DNA from 3 places in the Kitasatospora sp. NPDC023176 genome. Region 1 is predicted to be linked to each of the others. Evidence: riboswitches for the same ligand, from Rfam matches in the RefSeq annotation. Region 1 holds a riboswitch; each other region holds the start of a gene.
The links. Region 1 has a riboswitch for cyclic di-AMP ahead of ACZ3YL_RS00070 (transglycosylase family protein). Riboswitches for the same ligand answer to the same signal wherever they lie in the genome.

Region 2: another riboswitch for cyclic di-AMP. It lies ahead of ACZ3YL_RS21315 (NlpC/P60 family protein); the one in region 1 lies ahead of ACZ3YL_RS00070 (transglycosylase family protein).
Region 3: another riboswitch for cyclic di-AMP. It lies ahead of ACZ3YL_RS28965 (M23 family metallopeptidase); the one in region 1 lies ahead of ACZ3YL_RS00070 (transglycosylase family protein).

The regions. Positions count from the first base shown of each region.
Region 1 covers NZ_JBVHIP010000001.1:11,705-17,729, forward strand. The annotation lists gene ACZ3YL_RS00060 (DUF397 domain-containing protein) at 1-184, opposite strand, end outside; gene ACZ3YL_RS00065 (sirohydrochlorin chelatase family protein) at 740-1,687, shown strand; cyclic di-AMP (ydaO/yuaA leader) riboswitch at 2,182-2,344, shown strand; gene ACZ3YL_RS00070 (transglycosylase family protein) at 2,352-3,689, shown strand; gene ACZ3YL_RS00075 (LacI family DNA-binding transcriptional regulator) at 4,104-5,123, opposite strand; gene ACZ3YL_RS00080 (glycoside hydrolase family 13 protein) at 5,149-6,025, opposite strand, start outside.
Region 2 covers NZ_JBVHIP010000015.1:69,152-75,176, forward strand. The annotation lists gene ACZ3YL_RS21305 (NYN domain-containing protein) at 1-1,302, shown strand; gene ACZ3YL_RS21310 (C40 family peptidase) at 1,504-2,538, shown strand; cyclic di-AMP (ydaO/yuaA leader) riboswitch at 2,876-3,030, shown strand; gene ACZ3YL_RS21315 (NlpC/P60 family protein) at 3,041-4,165, shown strand; gene ACZ3YL_RS21320 (C40 family peptidase) at 4,393-5,439, shown strand; gene ACZ3YL_RS21325 (hypothetical protein) at 5,493-6,025, shown strand, end outside.
Region 3 covers NZ_JBVHIP010000025.1:106,664-112,688, forward strand. The annotation lists gene ACZ3YL_RS28960 (APC family permease) at 1-1,182, opposite strand, end outside; gene ACZ3YL_RS28965 (M23 family metallopeptidase) at 1,538-2,515, opposite strand; cyclic di-AMP (ydaO/yuaA leader) riboswitch at 2,518-2,701, opposite strand; gene ACZ3YL_RS28970 (MFS transporter) at 3,098-4,555, shown strand; gene purB (adenylosuccinate lyase) at 4,579-6,018, opposite strand.

The DNA.
Region 1 (6,025 bases):
CCGGACCGTCCGGGAAGCGCGAGTTGCGCATCGCCACGTCGCCGCCCGGCAGGGCCGCGAACTCGACGCAGTTCCCCTGCGAGTTGCTGTGCCGGCTCTTCTGCCAGACCACCCCCTTGAGGTCAGCGGCGGCCATCCCGTTGTAGGTGTGGTTCGAGCCGTGCGTGTCCTGCGAGTCGTGCATAGAAGTCTCCCGAAGAGCTCCGGAGTTGTCGTCCAGCGCGGCGCCCCCGGCACCCGCCGAACGGACCGGCCCCGTACCGGTCCGGCACAACGCCTCACTTGACGCGATGATAGCCCCAGTGCACGTGCATCAGCACGGGACATTGCAGGTGCACGAGGCCTTTTACCGGTCGCCGCGAACTCTTCACGGACCCTTCCCCTGACGGTACGTAAACGGACATAGCCGATGGAATCGACGGTTCTTCCATAACCGGCCGTGAGCGGTTCCCCGCTGAATGTTGATCTTCGAATGCCGGGAGTCGCGCTGCCGTGACCCTCCGTCAGTCCACCCTCCGGCTGTGAGACATCTCACGCACCTCTCGTGCAACGGGACGCCCCACGGCACACGTCAGGGCAACCGTGTGAGTCCGAACGGGGATTGGGTGAGGAATGTCCGGATTGTAGGCAATACACCCGGACCGGCGCGGCAGGAACACGGCCTCCGCACCACGACCACCCGAAACCCGTACGGCAGCCGACTGCAGGCCTGACGGGCAGATGTCCTACGATCTCCGGCATGAGCACCGCAGCCATCCCGGGCGCGCCACTGCCCGTCCGCACTCCAGGCTCCCGTGCGCGGGGGCGCCACCGCCGCCCCGAGCGCCCCGAGATCCGCACCGGCTCGCCGGCCCTGGTGCTCGCCGTACCCGCGACCCCGGGGCCCGAGTCCCGCTCGGTCGTCGAGGAACTGCTCTCGATCGTCCGCAGTGAGCACACCGGCGTCCAGGCCGCGGTCGGCTACCTGCCGACCGATGGCACCGCGGCCGGGGGCACGGAGGAGTACACCGTCGCGGACCTACTGGCGGCGGCCGCCGAGGCCGGACTGCCGATGCCCGTCGTGGTGCCCCTGGTGCCCGGCCCGCACGACTTCCTGACCGGGCTTCACGCCCTCGCCGCGGAGTACGGAGCGACCGTCACCTCCGCGCTGGGCCCGCACCCGCTGCTCGCCGAGGCCGTCCACGTACGGCTGTCCGAGGCCGGGCTGGCCCGGGCCGACCGGGCCCGGCTGTTCGCCATCGCGACCGCCGCGGACGGCGTGGTCCTGACCACCGTCGGCGGCGAGGACGCGGCCGCCGCGGCCGGGATCACCGGTGTGCTGCTGGCCGCCCGACTGGCCGTCCCGGTCGTCTCCGCGGCGCTCGACGTGCCCGGCTCGGTCGCCGCCGCCGTCAACCACCTGAAGGAGACCGGCTCCCAGCGCCCCGCGCTGGCCCCGCTCGTGATCGGCCCGGAGGCGGACTCCGAGCTGCTCGCCACGGCCGCCGAGGAGACCGGCTGCCCGTCGGCGGCACCGCTGGGTGCGTACCCGACGGTCGGCCAGCTGATCGCCTCCACCTACCTGGCCGCACTGCCGACGCCGACGGCGGAGGAGCTGGCCGAGGCCGAGGAGGCCGCCGCCACCGCCGGAGCCGGGGAAGGCTCCCGCCGCGCCCACGCGGCCGGCGAAGGGCCCGTGGAGGGCTGACGGACACCTCCTGAGCTCCGGCGGATGCCCGCCGGAGCGCCCGCGACCGAGCGTCGTGGCACCCGCACCACCGAAGGGCCCGGAACACCTGCGTTCCGGGCCCTTTCGACGTGTTCGGATTGCCCCGCAGGAGAGTTAAGCGGTCAATGCGACGCAATGTCCGTTCTGGTGTCATTTGTCGATGAATAGTCGGCGCGTTGTCCCGCGCTCGATTCACTGGAGCTCCCCCGACTCGCGAGCGCGGCCCATGGCGCTTCAACGCTCCGTCACTTCATTCCTGAGGCGGAGCCAGTTATGGGAATCCATCGTGAAATTGCGAGAAAACGATCATTTGCGATCATGAATTACGAACCATTTGGCGTTTCTCGCTAAACCGTGATGCGCATCACAGGTATTTGCGGTTTTAACTTAAGTCTGCTTAACGTGCTCCCCGTTCGTGACCACACGGACCCAGTTCATCCGCGACGCCGAGTCCTGCCGTCGGATGTCCTGGCAGCGCGAAAACGCATCACGGCAGGAGCGGGGGAACCACAGGTAAGTCGCCTTGAACCGTTTTCCGGAACGGTCCAGGGCTAGGGGTGAAGCCGCGCCCACAGCGCGGCCGGGCAACTCCAGCCCGAATCCGACAGCTCACCTCGCAGGCGTGGGAGAGGACCGCGTCTTCATGCTGCCTTCCAACGGCAACCGCCTGTCCAGCCGCACCCGTCGCGTGATCGCCGCCCTCGGCGTCGCCGGCGTCGGCCTCACCGTCCCCTGCCTCACCACCGGCACCGCCAACGCCGCCTCAGTCGCCACCTGGGACAAGGTCGCCCAGTGCGAGAGCACCGGCAACTGGAGCATCAACACCGGCAACGGCTTCTACGGCGGCCTGCAGTTCACCTCCAGCACCTGGGCCGCCTTCGGCGGTACCGCGTACGCACCGCAGGCCAACCAGGCCACCAAGGACCAGCAGATCGCCATCGCCGAGAAGGTCCTCGCCTCGCAGGGCCCCGGCGCCTGGCCGGTCTGCTCCGTCCAGGCCGGTCTGACCAAGGGCGGCGCCCCGGCGACCGTCGACACCTCGGCCGGCTCCACCACCGCCAAGGCCACCGCCAAGCCCGCCACCAAGCCGGCCCAGGCCGCGAAGCCCGCCAAGCCGGCGGCGCCCGCCCAGGACCAGGCGCAGGCCTCCAGTGACTCCGCCGCCGCGTCCTCCGCCGCCACCGACTCGGCCGCCTCCGCCAACGGCGGCTGGGCGCAGCAGCGTCAGGCGCAGGCCCAGGGCGGCGGCTACACCGTCGTCGACGGCGACTGGCTGTCCTCGATCGCCGACAAGCACAACGTCCAGGGCGGCTGGCAGCGGCTCTACGAGCTCAACCGCGGCACCCTGACCGAGGGCCCGGACACCATCTACCCGGGCGAGCAGCTGACCTTCGGTGACGGCGGCGCGGCCCAGGCCGACCAGTCCTCCACCGCCACCAAGTCCGGCTCGGACTTCACCTGGTTCGACCGCTCGCAGAAGTCCGGCCAGGCCTCGAACGGCGGTGCCGTGAACGCCAAGCCGATGGCCCAGGACAAGTCCACCGCCTCGAAGCCGGCGTCCAAGCCCGCCGCGAAGCCGGCCGCCCAGGCGCAGACCCCGGCCCCGGCCCAGGCCGCCACCGGCAGCATGGCCGCCGCGGTCTCCTTCGCCCAGTCGAAGGTCGGCCAGGCGTACGTCTACGGCGGCACCGGCAACGGCGGCTGGGACTGCTCCGGCCTGACCCAGGCCGCGCTGCGCGCCGCGGGCATCAACATCCCGCGTGTCGCCGCCGACCAGGCCGCCGCCAGCACCCACGTCTCGCTGGACAGCCTGCAGCCGGGCGACCTGCTGTTCTGGTCGAACAACGGCCAGGACTCCGGCGTCTACCACGTCGCCATCTACATCGGCGGCGGCCAGTACGTCGAGGCCGCCAACCCGAGCTCGGGCGTCCGCCTCCAGACCATCGCCAACTGGGCCCCGGACTTCGCCGGCCGGGTCTGAGGACACCGCGCTCACCGCGCACCCCTGACGGCTGACGGTCGTTAGCCGACCGCCCCGGGAGAGTCTGGTCGCTCCCCCGGGGCTTCGGCGTATCCGCGAGGTCGACGTCCGCATGGTCAGACTCCGGCCCGCGGGGCATGCTGCTGCTCTGCACCCGAGGAGGAGGCACCATGGCCCAGGTCGCCGTCACGCTCGACGCGAACCTCGCGATCGACGCGATGCTGCTCTCCGGTACGGCCGACGGGCAGCGGGTCGGCGCCGACCGCCCGGCCGTCCAGGAGTGCTGAGCGGACGGGCCGACCGGTCGAGACGGCCGCACCGGCACGCCGACGGGCCCCGGAGAGCAACCGCCCTCCGGGGCCCGTCAGTTGGCACCGCCCACCGGCCTCGGCGCACGAAGCCGGCCCATCGGCCTCAGCGCCCGCGGGCCCCCGTCGAGCCCCGCATCACCAGCTCCGGCTGGAACATGAACTCCCCGCGCTGGGCGGCGTTCCCGCCGACCTCCTCCAGCAGGGCGTCCACCGCGGCCGTCGCCATCGCCTCGACCGGCTGCCGGATCGTGGTCAACGGCGGTTCGGTGAAGGCGATCAGCGGCGAGTCGTCGAAACCGACCACCGACACGTCCTGCGGCACCGACAGCCCGCGCTGGCGCACCGCCCGGATCGCCCCGAGCGCCATCATGTCGCTCCCGCAGACGATCGCCGTGCAGCCCTTGTCGAGCAGCGCGCCGGCCGCCGCGTGGCCGCCCTCCACGCTGAACAGCGTGTGGTGGACGAGGCCCTCGGCCTGCTCCTGGCTGTGCCCGAGCAGCTCGCGCATCGCGGCCGTGAAGCCCTCGATCTTGCGCAGCACCGGCACGTACCGCCGCTGCCCGACCGCCAGGCCGATCCGCTCGTGCCCGAGTTCAGCCAGGTGCTGGACGGCCATCCACATCGCGGAGCGGTCGTCCGGCGAGATGAACGGCGCGTCGATCTTCTCGCTGTAGCCGTTGATCAGCACGAACGGCACCCCGCGCCCGGACAGTCGGGCGTAGCGGTCGTGGTCGGCCGTGGAGTCGGCGTGCAGTCCGGAGACGAAGACGATGCCCGCCACTCCCCGGTCCACCAGCATCTCGACCAGTTCGTCCTCGGTGGAGCCGCCCGGGGTCTGGGTGCACAGCACCGGCGTGTACCCGTGCCGGCTGAGCACCTGCTCGATCACCTGCGCCAGCGCGGGGAAGATCGGGTTGCTCAACTCCGGTGTGATCAGCCCGATCAGCCCGGCGCTGCGCTGGCGCAGCCGGGTCGGCCGCTCGTAGCCGAGCACGTCGAGCGCCGCCAGGACGGTCTGCCTGGTGGCGGCGGAGACGTTCGCCTTGCCGTTGAGCACGCGGGAGACGGTGGCTTCGCTGACCCCCGCCTGCGCCGCGATGTCTGAGAGTCGCGCCGTAGTCACGGTCCCAGAGCCTATTGCAACCACGTCAGACCGCCCACCAGCCGGTGGCGTCCGGAGCGAGCACCGTCTCGCCGCCGTCCACCACGAGTTCGGCCGAGGCCAGCAGCAGCCGGCCCGGTGCGGGGATGCGCACCGGTGCGCCGGTGGTGTTCACCGTGCAGACGAAGGAGCCGCGCCGGAAGGCGAGGGTGCCCTCGGGGCCGTCCAGCCACTCGACCTCGGTGCCGGCGCCGAGGTCGGGCTGGGCCCGTCGGACGGCGAGCGCGCTGCGGTAGAGCTCCAGGGTGGAGGTCGGGTCGCCGGTCTGCGCCTCGACGCTCAGTTCGGCCCACTCGGCCGGCTGCGGCAGCCAGGACGGCCCGCCCGCGACCGGTCCGAAGCCGTACGGGGCCTCGGCGCCGGACCACGGGATCGGGACCCGGCAGCCGTCGCGGTAGCCGTCCTGGCCGGCCTGGCGGAAGAAGGACGGGTCCTGGCGGACCTCGTCGGGCAGGTCGGTGACGTCCGGCAGGCCGAGTTCCTCGCCCTGGTAGACGTACGCGGAGCCGGGCAGCGCGAGCATCAGCAGGGTGGCGGCGCGGGCCCGTCGCAGGCCGAGCGCGCGGTCGCCGGGGGTGCGGATCTGGGTGCCGAGGCCGGGCTCGTTGGCGAACCGGGTGGCGTGCCGGGTGACGTCGTGGTTGGACAGCACCCAGGTGGTGGGCGCGTCGACCGGACGCATCGAGTCGAGCGAGAGGTCGATCACCTCGCGCAGCGCGGCGGCGTCCCAATCGGTGCCCAGGTACTGGAAGTTGAAGGCCTGGTGCAGTTCGTCGGGGCGGACGTAGTTGGCGGTGCGCTGGACGGTCGGGGTCCAGGCCTCGGCGACGCCGATCCGCTGGCCCGGGTACTCGTCGAGGATC
Region 2 (6,025 bases), on a different contig from region 1:
CTGGACCGGCCGCTGCCCGAGGGCGTGCGCCGGCGGGTGGTCGGGCTGGCCTCGGACGCGCTGGGCGGGCTGCCGCCCGGGGAGCTGCCGCAGAGCCTGCGTCAGTACGCCAAGTTCACCCCCGCGCGGCGGGCCAAGTACGCGGCCACCGCGCTGGCGGCGGCGCTGGAGTCCGAGCCGGCCTTCCGGGTGCGGATAGCGGAGCGGCTGCGGCTGGGCCAGCCGGACCTGGTGAAGGCGTTGGAGTCGGGCAGCGTCCCCGGCGCCGCCGATCCGATGGACGTCGCGGCCGCCGCCTACCTGGTGCGCTCGGCGGGCTGGAGCCGGCTGGTCGCCGAGGCCGGCGAGGAGGCCGAGCGGGCCGGCGCCGAGGACGCGGTGGCGGAGGCCTCCCGGCTGGTGGAGAAGCTGCAGGCCGAACTGGCCGAGGTGCGGGCCGCCGCCCGGGCGGACCTGGACCGCCAGCGCGCGGAGTTCGAGGGCGTCCGGCGGGAGGCCGAGTCGCTGCGCAAGAAGGTGCGGTCGCTGGAGAGCGACACCCGCCGGGCGCAGGCCGAGACCCGGCGGGTGGCCGCGGAACTGGAGGCCGCGAAGGCGCAGGCCGCGGGTGAGCGCAGCGCGGCCGAGAGCGAGGCGCGGCGGTTGCGGCACCGGGTGTCCGAGCTGGAGAGCGCGGCCGAGCAGGGCCGCCGCTCGGCCCGGGAGGGGCGCAGCGTCGAGGACATGCGGCTGCGGCTGCTGCTGGACACCGTGCTGCAGTCGGCGCAGGGCCTGCAGCGCGAGCTGGCGTTGCCGGTCTCCCAGATCCGCCCGGCGGACCTGGTGGAGGCGGTGGTGCCGGGGGCGGCCTCGCCGCACGACGTGGCCCGGCGCGGCCTGGCCGACGACGACCCGGCGCTGCTGGACCAGCTGCTGGCGATCCCCCAGGTGCACCTGGTGGTGGACGGCTACAACGTGACCAAGACCGGGTACCCGACGCTGCCGCTGGAGCAGCAGCGGATCCGGCTGCTGGGCGGGCTGGCGATGCTGGCCCAGCGCACCCAGGCGGAGGTCACCTGTGTGTTCGACGGGCAGGACCTGGACGTCCCGGTCATCATGGCGCCACCGCGCGGGGTGCGGGTACGGTTCAGTCGGACCGGCGAGACCGCGGACGAGTTGATCCGCCGTCTGGTCCGGGCCGAGCCGCAGGGCCGTCCGGTGGTGGTGGTCTCCACCGACCGGGAGGTCGCGGAGGGCGTACGGAAGGCGGGCGCGCGCCCGGTGGCCTCGGTGCTGCTGCTGAACCGGCTGGCCCGGCCCTGATCGGGGGCCCGGGCGGCGTGATGGCAGGTCAGTGCCGTCGCCGTGGGGGTGTGCGGATCCGGTGAAGTCAGCGGGAGAACCGGAGTTCACGCCTTCGGGGGAGTGGCAAAACGGGTAGATCTTCACTAGGGTCTGGCGTCAAACCTATTTTCCGGTATCTCACCCGATCGGGCGAGTCCGTTGGAAGAAGGAGCCGGTCTCTTGGCCTCCCACCGCCGTCCCAGGCAGCCCAGCCGCGCGCGGGTCTCCGTGCTCACCGCTGCCGCTGCGACCGCGGTCGCCCTCTCCGCTCAGGTGGCCGCGCACGCCGCGCCGCAGCCGAACACGACCGACGTCAAGGCGCAGATCGACCAGCTCCAGCAGGACCAGGAGCAGGCGGCGGAGAAGTACAACGGCGCCAAGGAGCGCGCCGACCAGCTCCGCAAGCAGGCCGACCAGCTGCAGGATCAGGTGGCCCGCAGCCAGGACCAGATGAGTCAGCTGCAGACCGGCCTGGCCCAGGTCGCCGGCGAGCAGTACCGCACCGGCGGCATCGACCCGTCCGTCCAGCTGATGCTCTCCTCCGACCCGTCGGGCTACCTGGAGAAGGCGTCGAGCGTCCAGCAGGCCAGCACCAGTCAGACCGAGGCGCTCAAGGGCCTGCTCGACCAGCAGCGCCGGCTGGACCAGGAGAAGGCCGAGGCGGCCGCCGTACTGGCCTCGCTGGACTCCACCACCAAGGACCTGAACCAGGCCAAGGCGGACGTCAACACGAAGCTGAAGGCCGCCCAGGACCTGCTGAACTCGCTCAGCGCCGCCGACCGCGCCGCGCTGCGGGCCCAGCAGCAGCAGGACGACCGCGCCTCGCGCGGCGCCGACCGGGTCGACCTCAGCAACCTGCCGCCGGCCAGCGGCTACGCGGCCGTGGCCGTGGCCAAGGCGATGAGCAAGCAGGGTTCGCCGTACGTCTGGGGCGCCACCGGGTCGAGCACCTTCGACTGCTCGGGCCTGATGGTCTGGGCGTACGGCCAGGCCGGCGTCTCGCTGCCGCGCACCTCGCAGGAGCAGGGCCACATCGGGACCGCGGTGACGCTGGCCACGGCTCAGCCGGGCGACCTGGTGATCTACGGCGGGGACATGCACCACGTCGCGATGTACATCGGCAACGGCATGGTGGTCCACGCGCCGCACACCGGTGACGTGGTGAAGGTGATGAAGGCCGACGCGATGCCGATCAACACCATCCGCCGGATCTGACGGGCCGACACGCCGTCGGGGCCCGTTCCGGCCGTGTGATCCGCGCCACCCTCCGGTCGGAGGGTGGCGCTTCGGCTTGTCCGTTCCGTGGCTGACTCGTGAGACCTGATCAGCTTTGCGTGCGGAACTGATCACCATCAGTCATTTTCACAAAAGAACATGGGTAATCTTCCGTCTTTTTTCTGACAAGGATTTGAACGGATCACGGTTCAGTTACTAGGGTCATGCTCCGAACCACCGCACTGTCGATCACCCAGCCCGGGTGGCGGCGGTGGTTACCGCCGAGTTCGCGAAACAGCGGGGCAGGTCGAAGCGACTGCCCGACAGGGGAGCCCAGTAGTCGGGGGTGCTGCGGAGCGGAGCCGGGGAACCACGTTCCTCCGGGGTGAATCGGCGCCAGGTCGGCCGTAGGTGAGGCCGGTGAGGCGTCGTAGGGCATGCTTCCGGCCCGAACCCGTCAGCTCACCCGGTAGGCGGACGTAGGAAGAAGGAGCCCGCCTTCGTGGCGTCCCATCGTCGTCCCAAGCCCGCCAGTCGCGCTCGTGTCTCGATCCTGACCGGCTTCGCCGCCGCGGCCGTCGCGCTCTCCGCGCAGTCCGGCGCGCACGCCGACCCGCAGCCGACCAAGGACCAGGTCAAGGAGCAGGTCGACCAGCTCAACAACCAGGCCGAGCAGGCGACCGAGAAGTACAACGCCGCCCAGGAGAAGCAGCAGGAGCTGGAGAAGCAGGTCTCCGGCATGCAGGACCAGGTGGCCCGGCAGCAGGCGCAGGTGACCGACCTCCAGGGCGGCCTCGCCGAGATCGCGGGCGAGCAGTACCGCAACGGCGGCATATCCCCGACCGTCCAGCTGATGCTCTCCTCCAGTCCGGACAACTTCCTCAGCCAGGCCGGTGCGCTCAACCAGGCCGGCAGCACCCAGAAGAACCAGCTGAAGCAGCTCCAGGACCAGCAGCGCAAGCTGGACCAGGACCGTACCGAGGCCCAGGGCAAGCTCGCCGAGCTGGAGGCCACCACCACCCAGCTGAAGGCCTCCAAGGACGAGGTCCAGACCAAGCTGAAGGCGGCCCAGGACCTGCTCAACACGCTGACCGAGCAGGAGCGCCAGGCGATCAAGGCGGCCGAGGACAAGGCCGCCGCCGACGCCAAGGCCAAGGCGGACGCCGCCGCGAAGGCCGCCCAGCCCGCCAGCTCGGACCGCGCCTCGCGCGACAGCAGCCGCAGCGACATCGGCGCGGGCGCCGCCTCCGCGCCGGTCAAGATCGCCCCGGGCAGCTCGCACGGCGCGGCCGCGCTGGCCGCCGCCGCCACCAAGGTCGGCAGCCCGTACGTCTGGGGCGCCACCGGCCCCGGCTCCTTCGACTGCTCCGGCCTGATGGTCTGGGCGTTCAACCAGGCCGGCGTGTCGCTGCCGCGCACCTCCCAGGAGCAGGCGGGCGCCGGCACCCGGATCGGCTCGGACATCTCCCAGGCCCAGCCCGGCGACATGCTGATCTTCTACGGCGACGCCCACCACGTCGGCATCTACGCCGGCAACGGCCAGGTGCTGCACGCTCCCAAGCCGGGTGCGTCGGTCCGCTACGAGGCCGTCTCCAACATGCCGCTGGCCTCCATCGTCCGGGTCTGATCCCCGCTCGAAGGTTCACGGGCCCGGTCCTCCGCCACGGGGGGCCGGGCCTGCGGCTTTTCCGGCGGCTCGGCCTGATGTCCGAATAGGGGTCAAATATTCGGGTCCGGAGGGGTTTGGACTCGCTTGCCCGGACTCGCTAACGTCTGCCACCGGACTCCCGCTCGACGGCCGCCCAGCAGGGCGCGGCCGCGGGGCCGCGCCGCAGGAATGGAGCCGCTGCCGACATGCCCGTGCACCGTCGTTCCCAACTGCTCGCCCGTGCGCTGGTACTGACCGCGGCCGCCACCACGGCCCTGGGCGTGGCGACCGCCGGCAGTGCCCAGGCCGCCCCCGGAGCGCCGGACGCGCCCGACCGCAAGGACGTCAAGGCCCAGGTCGAGCAGCTGTACGACGAGGCCGAGCAGGCGTCGGAGAAGTACAACGCCGCCCAGGAGGCGCAGAAGCGGCTCCTCGGCGAGACCACGATCCTGCAGGGCGAGGTCGCCGCCGCCCAGGACCAGCTCAACCAGCTGCGCGGGGACCTCGCCACGGTGGCCGGGGCCGAGTACCGGAGCGGCGGGATGGCCCAGACCGCCCAGCTGATGCTCTCCACCGACCCCGAGGGCTACCTCGCCCGCGCCCGGACCCTCGGCCAGGCCGCCGAACGTCAGCAGGAGACCCTGCACGAGCTGGTCACCCGTCAGCGCGGGCTCGACCAGCGCCGCACCGAGACCGCGGCCAAGCTCGCCGAACTGGACCAGGCCCGCCGCTCGCTGGCCGAGAACAAGCAGCAGATCCAGCAACGGCTGACCAAGGCCCAGAAGCTGCTCAACAGCCTGGGCGTCGCCGAGCGGACCCGGATGGTCGCCCAGGACGCCCGGGACGCCGAACAGCGCGCCACCCGCGGCACCGACCGGCTGGACCTCGGCAGCGCCCCGGCCGCCTCCGAGCGCGGGGCCGCCGCGCTGGCCGCCGCGGTGCGGATGATCGGCTCGCCCTACGTCTACGGATCCACCGGACCCCGTGCCTTCGACTGCTCCGGTCTGATGTACTACAGCTGGCGGCAGGCCGGAGTGACCCTGCCGCGGACCTCGCAGGCCCAGGCGTACGCCGGGCAGCGGATCAACCTCTCCGAAGCACGGCCGGGAGACCTGGTGATCTTCTACCGGGACATGCACCACGTCGGGATGTACGCCGGCGGCGGGGTGATGGTGCACGCGCCGTACCCGGGTGCCAAGGTCCGGTACGAGAGCGTCAACGCGATGCCGGTCTCGGGAGTGGTCCGGCTCTGAGCGCGACGCCCACCGGGCCGGACGGCCCCCACCCGATAGACCCGGCCCGCCGCGTGCTGTCCCGGCGCGGTGCGCTGCTGCTGGCCGCCGGCGGACTGGCCCAGCTGTCGCTGCCGCCGGCCGCCCCGGTGGCGGTGCCCGACGGGCGGGCCGGCGACCTGCGGGGCGAGGTCGCCGGGCTGCTGGCGGCGCGGGCGCGCTCGCTGCCCGTCTGGTCGGGGCTGACGGGGGCCGAGGCGACGTACCGCAACCTGGTGCTGTCGCCGGCCGGCGGACCGGACCGGCTGACCGGCTCCGTCGAACTGGCCGTGCGGATCAGCGGGTACGACGAGTACCCCGTGGTGTACCCGCGCCGGATCGAGCTGGTCCGGGACCCGGGCGGCTGGCGGGTCGATCGGGAGGAGGGCACCGGCGGGCCCCCGGCGCTGTGGGACCTCGGCCCGGCCCGTACCGCCCCGGGCGCCCACTGCCTGGTGCTCGGCCTCGCCGGCGGGCCCGACCCGGCCGGGCTGGTCGCGGTGGGGGACAGCGCCGTGCCGGCCGTCAACGCGGTCTGGGGCAGTGCCTGGCCCGGCCGGCTGCTGCT
Region 3 (6,025 bases), on a different contig from region 1:
CAGATGGACGTACGGGTCCATCCCCGCCGCCAGGAACGCCAACACCAGCCCGGCCGCGATCACCGACTGCGCGACCGAGGCGACGTACGGCGAACCGTGCCGCGGATGGGTCCGGCCGAGCGCCGGGTGCAGCAGCCCCTCCCGCCCGATCGCGTACAAGTACCGTGCGGCGCACTGGTGGAAGGCCATCGCACAGGCGAACGAGCCGGTGACGACCAGCCATTGGAACACCGTGACCGCCCAGCTGCCCAGGTGTGCGCCGAGCGGATCGAGGAACAGGCTGTTCCCGTCCTTGCCCGGCACCGCCCCGCTCGCCACCGCGATCGCGTGCTCGACTCCGTTGCCGGACAGGATCATCCAGGACACGAAGACGTAGAACAGCCCGATCCCGATCACCGACACCATGGTGGCCCGCGGCACCACCCGCTTCGGGTCCCGCGACTCCTCGCCGTACATCGCCGTCGACTCGAAGCCGACCCAGGAGCAGAACGCGAAGAACAGTCCCAACCCGGCCGCCGCCGGTCCCGAACTCCCCGCTCCCCTGAGCCCGTTCAACGGGTTCACGGCCTCGCCGACGATCCCGTCCGGCCCGCCACCGGAGACCAGCACGGCCAGCGAGACCGCGCCCAGCACCACCAGCTCCAGCACCAGCGCCACCCCGAGCACCTTCGCCGTCAGATGCAGGTCGAACCAGGCCATCACCCCGATCGCCGTCATCCCGAGCACCGCGTACCAGCCCCAGCCGAGGTCCACGCCCAGCTGCGACCGGACCAGCCCGCGCAGCGAGTACGCGAAGAAGCCGATGACCGAGGCCTCGAAGATCATGTAGGCCAGCAGCGCGAGCATCCCCGAGGCCATCCCGACCACCCGGCCGAGCCCGTGCGAGACGTAGCCGTAGAACGCCCCGGCCGCCGTGATGTGCCGGGCCATCGCCACGTACCCGACCGAGAACACCGTGAGCACCGCGGTCGCCAGGACGTACGCGGCCGGCGCGCCGACCCCGTTGCCCTGCCCGATGACGATCGGCAGGTTCCCGGTCATCGCGGTGATCGGGGCCGCGGTGGCGACCGCCATGAACACCACGCCCGCCAGGCCGACCGAGTCCGCCTTCAGCCGGTCGACCCCGCCCGGCCCGGCCCGCTCACCGGCGGAACCGACCGCGTCCCCGCTCCGGACGGTCATCCGGCCTCCTCGTCCACCCGGACACTGCCGCCCGCCGAACCGGCCGGGCACTGACTGACCGACAGGATCGCGCGCCGACGGCCGCCCCGGAGTACGGCTGATGATCCGACGAAGCCGACGGGTTGACGGCGCGTTCGAGGCCCCGAACACCGCCACGGACCGGAAACGGCGGTGGCCGGCCCGGCCGTACGAGAGCTTGTCCCGTGCGGCCGGGCCGGCCGTGGGCGTGTCCCGCGCCCAGGTCCACTGCTGCGGCGATCACCCGGTCGAGCGGTCACCCGACATGACCATCCCGGGCGGTCGATTCGCCCCGCATCAGCGGTGGTTCACACGGTCCCGTGGAAGGGACCAGGGATCAGAGCGCGACGCCGTGCGCCCGCAGGTAGGCGACCGGGTCGATGTCCGAGCCGTACTCCGGACCGGTGCGGATCTCGAAGTGCAGGTGCGGGCCGGTCACGTTGCCGGTCGCACCGGAGAGGCCCAGCTGCTGGCCGGTGGTGACGCTCTGGCCGACCTTCACGCCGATCGAGGACAGGTGCGCGTACTGCGCGTACTTGCCGTCGGCGAGCTTGATCTCGACCTCGTTGCCGTAGGCGCCGTCGTTGGCGGCCTTCACCACGACACCCTTGGCGACGGCGCGCAGCGGGGTGCCGGTGGAGGCGATGAAGTCCTGGCCGGTGTGGTGGCCGGAGGCCCACATCGAGCCGGCCACGCCGTAGGCCTCGCCCAGCACCGGGTTGGCGAGCGGGGCGACGAAACCGGTGGTGACGGCGACCGGGGCGGCGGTGACGGCCTGGGCCGGGGCGGCGGTCTGCACCTGGGTCTGCAGCTGGGCGCCCGGCTTGGCGGCCTCGGTCTGGACCTGCACCTGGGTGTCCGCGGCGGCGGAGGCGTCCTGGGTGGCCGGAGCAGCGGCCGGCTTCGCCGGGGCGGCGGGCGCGGCGGGCGCGGCGGGCTTCGCGGCGTCAGCCGCGTGGCCCACGAGGGCCAGCTGCTGGCCCGGGAAGATCAGGTTCGGGTTGGCCCCGACCACCGAGCGGTTCTGCTCGTACAGCGCGTGCCAGCCGCCCTGGACGTCCTTGATGTCGGCGATCTTCGAGAGGGTGTCGCCACTGATGACGCGGTAGCTCTGGTGCCCGGCGGCCGGAGCGGCGTCCTGCGAAGCGACCGAGGCGACCGAAGCGGTCGAGGCGGCCGGAGCAGCCGGGGAGGTGTCCGCCTGGGCGCCCATCGCGGTCACGAGCGGCAGGACGAACGAGGCGCCGGTGACGGCGGTGGCGATGCCGATCCGGGCGGCACGGGGCAGGGCGATACGACGAGCCTGTGCAGGCATGGAATTTTCCTCTCCGACGCCTGCGAGGTGAGCTGTCGGGTTCGGGCTGGAGTTGCCCGGCCGCATGCGCGGCTTCACCCCAAGCCGGTCCTGGTCGTCCACGCCCTGAAGAGGCGCGAACTCCGGTCCGGCGACTTACCTGTGGGTCCCCCGCTCCTGCCGTACAGAGTTCGGTGCGAGCCACCGGGCAGCGGCAGGACTCGGCGTTCCACCCGGTGGATCCGTCCGGGCTGGCCGGGCGGTCGCTGAACTAAAACTCATCCGTTCAGGTGAAGCAATGTCGATCTCTTGAATCGGCAACCAATCCCGGCGCAGTGGTCACCCTCCGAATGATCCGCTGCACCGTACGTGCACAATCCATTCACCCCGTGCCACTGATCCAGCACCCTGCGCCGACCAGGCCACCCCTGCGCGATCGTCCGGTCACGAACCGCCACGGGCCGACACACCACCCGGTGACCCTTGTCACGTACACCCCGGCGGGCGCAGGATCAGCCGGTGGCCACCTCTCAAGCAGGAACTCTGCGCCTGGGCACCGCGCAGGGTCGCTGGGTTCTCCTGGCAACGGTGCTCGGCTCCAGCATGGCGATGCTCGACGGCACCGTGGTGAACGTCGCCCTCCCCCGGATCGGCGCCGACCTCGGCGCCTCCCTCGCCTCCCTGCAATGGACCCTGAACGCCTATCTGCTCACCCTGGCGGGCCTGATCCTGCTCGGCGGCGCCCTCGGCGACCGCTACGGGCGGCGCCGGGTCTTCCTCATCGGCGTGGTCTGGTTCGCCGCCGCGTCCGCGGCCTGCGCCGCCGCCCCGACCATCCACGTGCTGATCGCCGCCCGCGCCGTCCAGGGCATCGGCGGGGCGCTGCTCACCCCGGGCTCGCTCGCCATGCTCCAGGCCGTCTTCCACCCGGACGACCGCTCGGCGGCGGTGGGCCTGTGGTCCGGCCTGGGCGGGGTGTCGGCAGCCGTCGGCCCCTTCCTCGGCGGCTGGCTGGTGGACGGCCCCGGCTGGCGCTGGATCTTCCTGCTGAACCTGCCGCTGGCCGCCGCCGTCATCGCGGTGACCTCCCGTTACGTCCCGGAGAGCCGGGACGAGTCCGCGACCGGCCGCTTCGACGTGCCCGGCGCGCTGCTCGCCGCGCTCGCCCTCGGCGCGATCACCTACGCGCTCACCGCCGCCGGGGAGGGCCTGTCCCCCGCCGTCTGGGTCACCGGCGCGATCGGCCTGCTGCTGGGCGCCGCCTTCGTGACTGTCGAGCGGCGCTCGCCCTATCCGATGCTGCCGCTCGGACTGTTCTCCTCCCGGCTGTTCACCGCCGTGAACCTGGTCACCCTCTGCGTCTACGCGGCGTTCAGCGGGGTGTTCTTCCTGCTGGTGGTGCAGCTTCAGATCGTCTCCGGGTTCTCCCCGCTGGTCTCCGGCTTCGCCCTGGTGCCCATCACGGTGCTGATGCTGACCCTGTCCGCGCGCGCCGGTCGCCTCGGCAAGCGGATCGGCCCGCGCCTCCCGCTCACCGTCGGCCCGCTGCTGTGCGCCGCCGGGGTGCTGCTGATGCTGCGCATCGGCCCCGGCTCCTCCTACTGGGTGGACGTGCTGCCCGCCGTCGCGGTGATGGGCTCGGGGATGACCCTGCTGGTCGCACCGCTGACCGCGACCGTGCTGGCCGCCGTCGAGGTGCGGCACGCGGGCATCGCCAGCGGCGTCAACAACGCCGCCGCCCGCGCGGCCGGCCTGCTCGCGGTGGCCGCGCTGCCGGCCCTGGCCGGGCTGAGCGGCGACGCCTACCGGGTGCCGTCCTCGGTGGACTCCGCCTTCCACACCGCGATGCTGATCTGCGCGGGCCTGCTGGCCACCGGCGGGCTGATCGCCTTCACCACCATCCGGGGCAACGTGCTCGCGCCGGAGGAGGAGCACCCGGTGGCCGAGCCGAACTGCGACTGGCCCTGCGCCACCACCACCCCGCCGTTCGACCCGGGCCGCCCCCGGACGCCCGAGGGCCCCACCACCGGAACGGCGGCGGGGCCCTCGGCCGAGAGCTGACGCGGCGTCAATTCAGCGGCGTGTCAGAGGATGTCGCCGGGCGCGTACTTGGCCGCCTCCGGGTAGGCCGCCGCGACGGCCGCCACCTGGCGGACGACCTCGGCGACCTGCGCCCCGGCCGCGCCGGTGAAGGACAGCCGGTCGCCCAGCAGCGCGTCCAGCGCGGCCCGGTCCAGCGGGATCCGCTCGTCGGCGGCGAGCCGGTCCAGCAGCTCGTTCTCCCGGGCGCCCGCGCGCATCGCCAGCGCGGAGGCGACGGCGTGCTCCTTGATGACCTCGTGGGCGGTCTCCCGGCCGACGCCCGCGCGCACCGAGCCCATCAGCACCTTGGTGGTGGCCAGGAACGGCAGGTAGCGGTCCAGCTCGGCCTCGATCACGGCGGGGAAGGCGCCGAACTCGTCCAGGACGGTGAGGAAGGTCTCCAGCAGGCCGTCGAAGGCGAAGAAGGCGTCCGGCAGCGCGACCCGGCGCACCACCGAGCAGGAGACGTCACCCTCGTTCCACTGGTCGCCGGCCAGCTCGCCGGTCATCGAGGCGTAGCCGCGCAGGATCACGGCCAGGCCGTTGACGCGCTCGCAGGAGCGGGTGTTCATCTTGTGCGGCATCGCGGAGGAGCCGACCTGGCCCTCCTTGAAGCCCTCCGTCACCAGCTCGTGGCCGGCCATCAGACGGATGGTCTTGGCCAGGCTGGACGGCGCGGCGGCCAGCTGGACGAGGGCAGTGAGCACCTCGAAGTCCAGCGAGCGCGGGTAGACCTGGCCGACGCTGGTGAGCACGTGGTCGAAGCCGAGGTGGCCGGCGACCCGGCGCTCCAGCTCGGCCAGCTTCCCGGTGTCGCCGCCGAGCAGGTCCAGCATGTCCTGGGCGGTGCCGACCGGGCCCTTGATCCCGCGCAGCGGGTAGCGGGCGATCAGCTCCTCCAGGCGGCGGAAGGCGACCAGCAGCTCGTCGGCGATCGACGCGAAGCGCTTGCCCAGGGTGGTGGCCTGCGCGGCCACGTTGTGCGAACGGCCGGCCATGACCAGCTCGGAGTTCTGGGCGGCCAGGTCGGCCAGGCGCACCAGCACGGCGACCGTACGGTCCCGGACGTGCTCCAGGGACTGGCGGATCTGCAGCTGCTCGACGTTCTCGGTCAGGTCCCGGGAGGTCATTCCCTTGTGGATCTGCTCGTGGCCGGCGAGGTCGCTGAACTCCTCGATCCGGGCCTTCACGTCGTGGCGGGTGATCCGCTCACGGGCGGCGATCGAGCCGAGGTCGACCTGGTCGATCACCCGCTCGTAGTCGGCGACGGCGTTCGCCGGAACCTCGACACCGAGGTCCTGCTGGGCCTTCAGGACGGCGAGCCACAGGTGGCGCTCGAGGACCACCTTGTGCTCGGGGGACCACAGCTGGGCCAGGGTCGCCGAGGCGTACCGGGAGGCCAGGACATTGGGGATCTGGGGCTTCGCGCTCACGCTTCGCAAGCCTAAC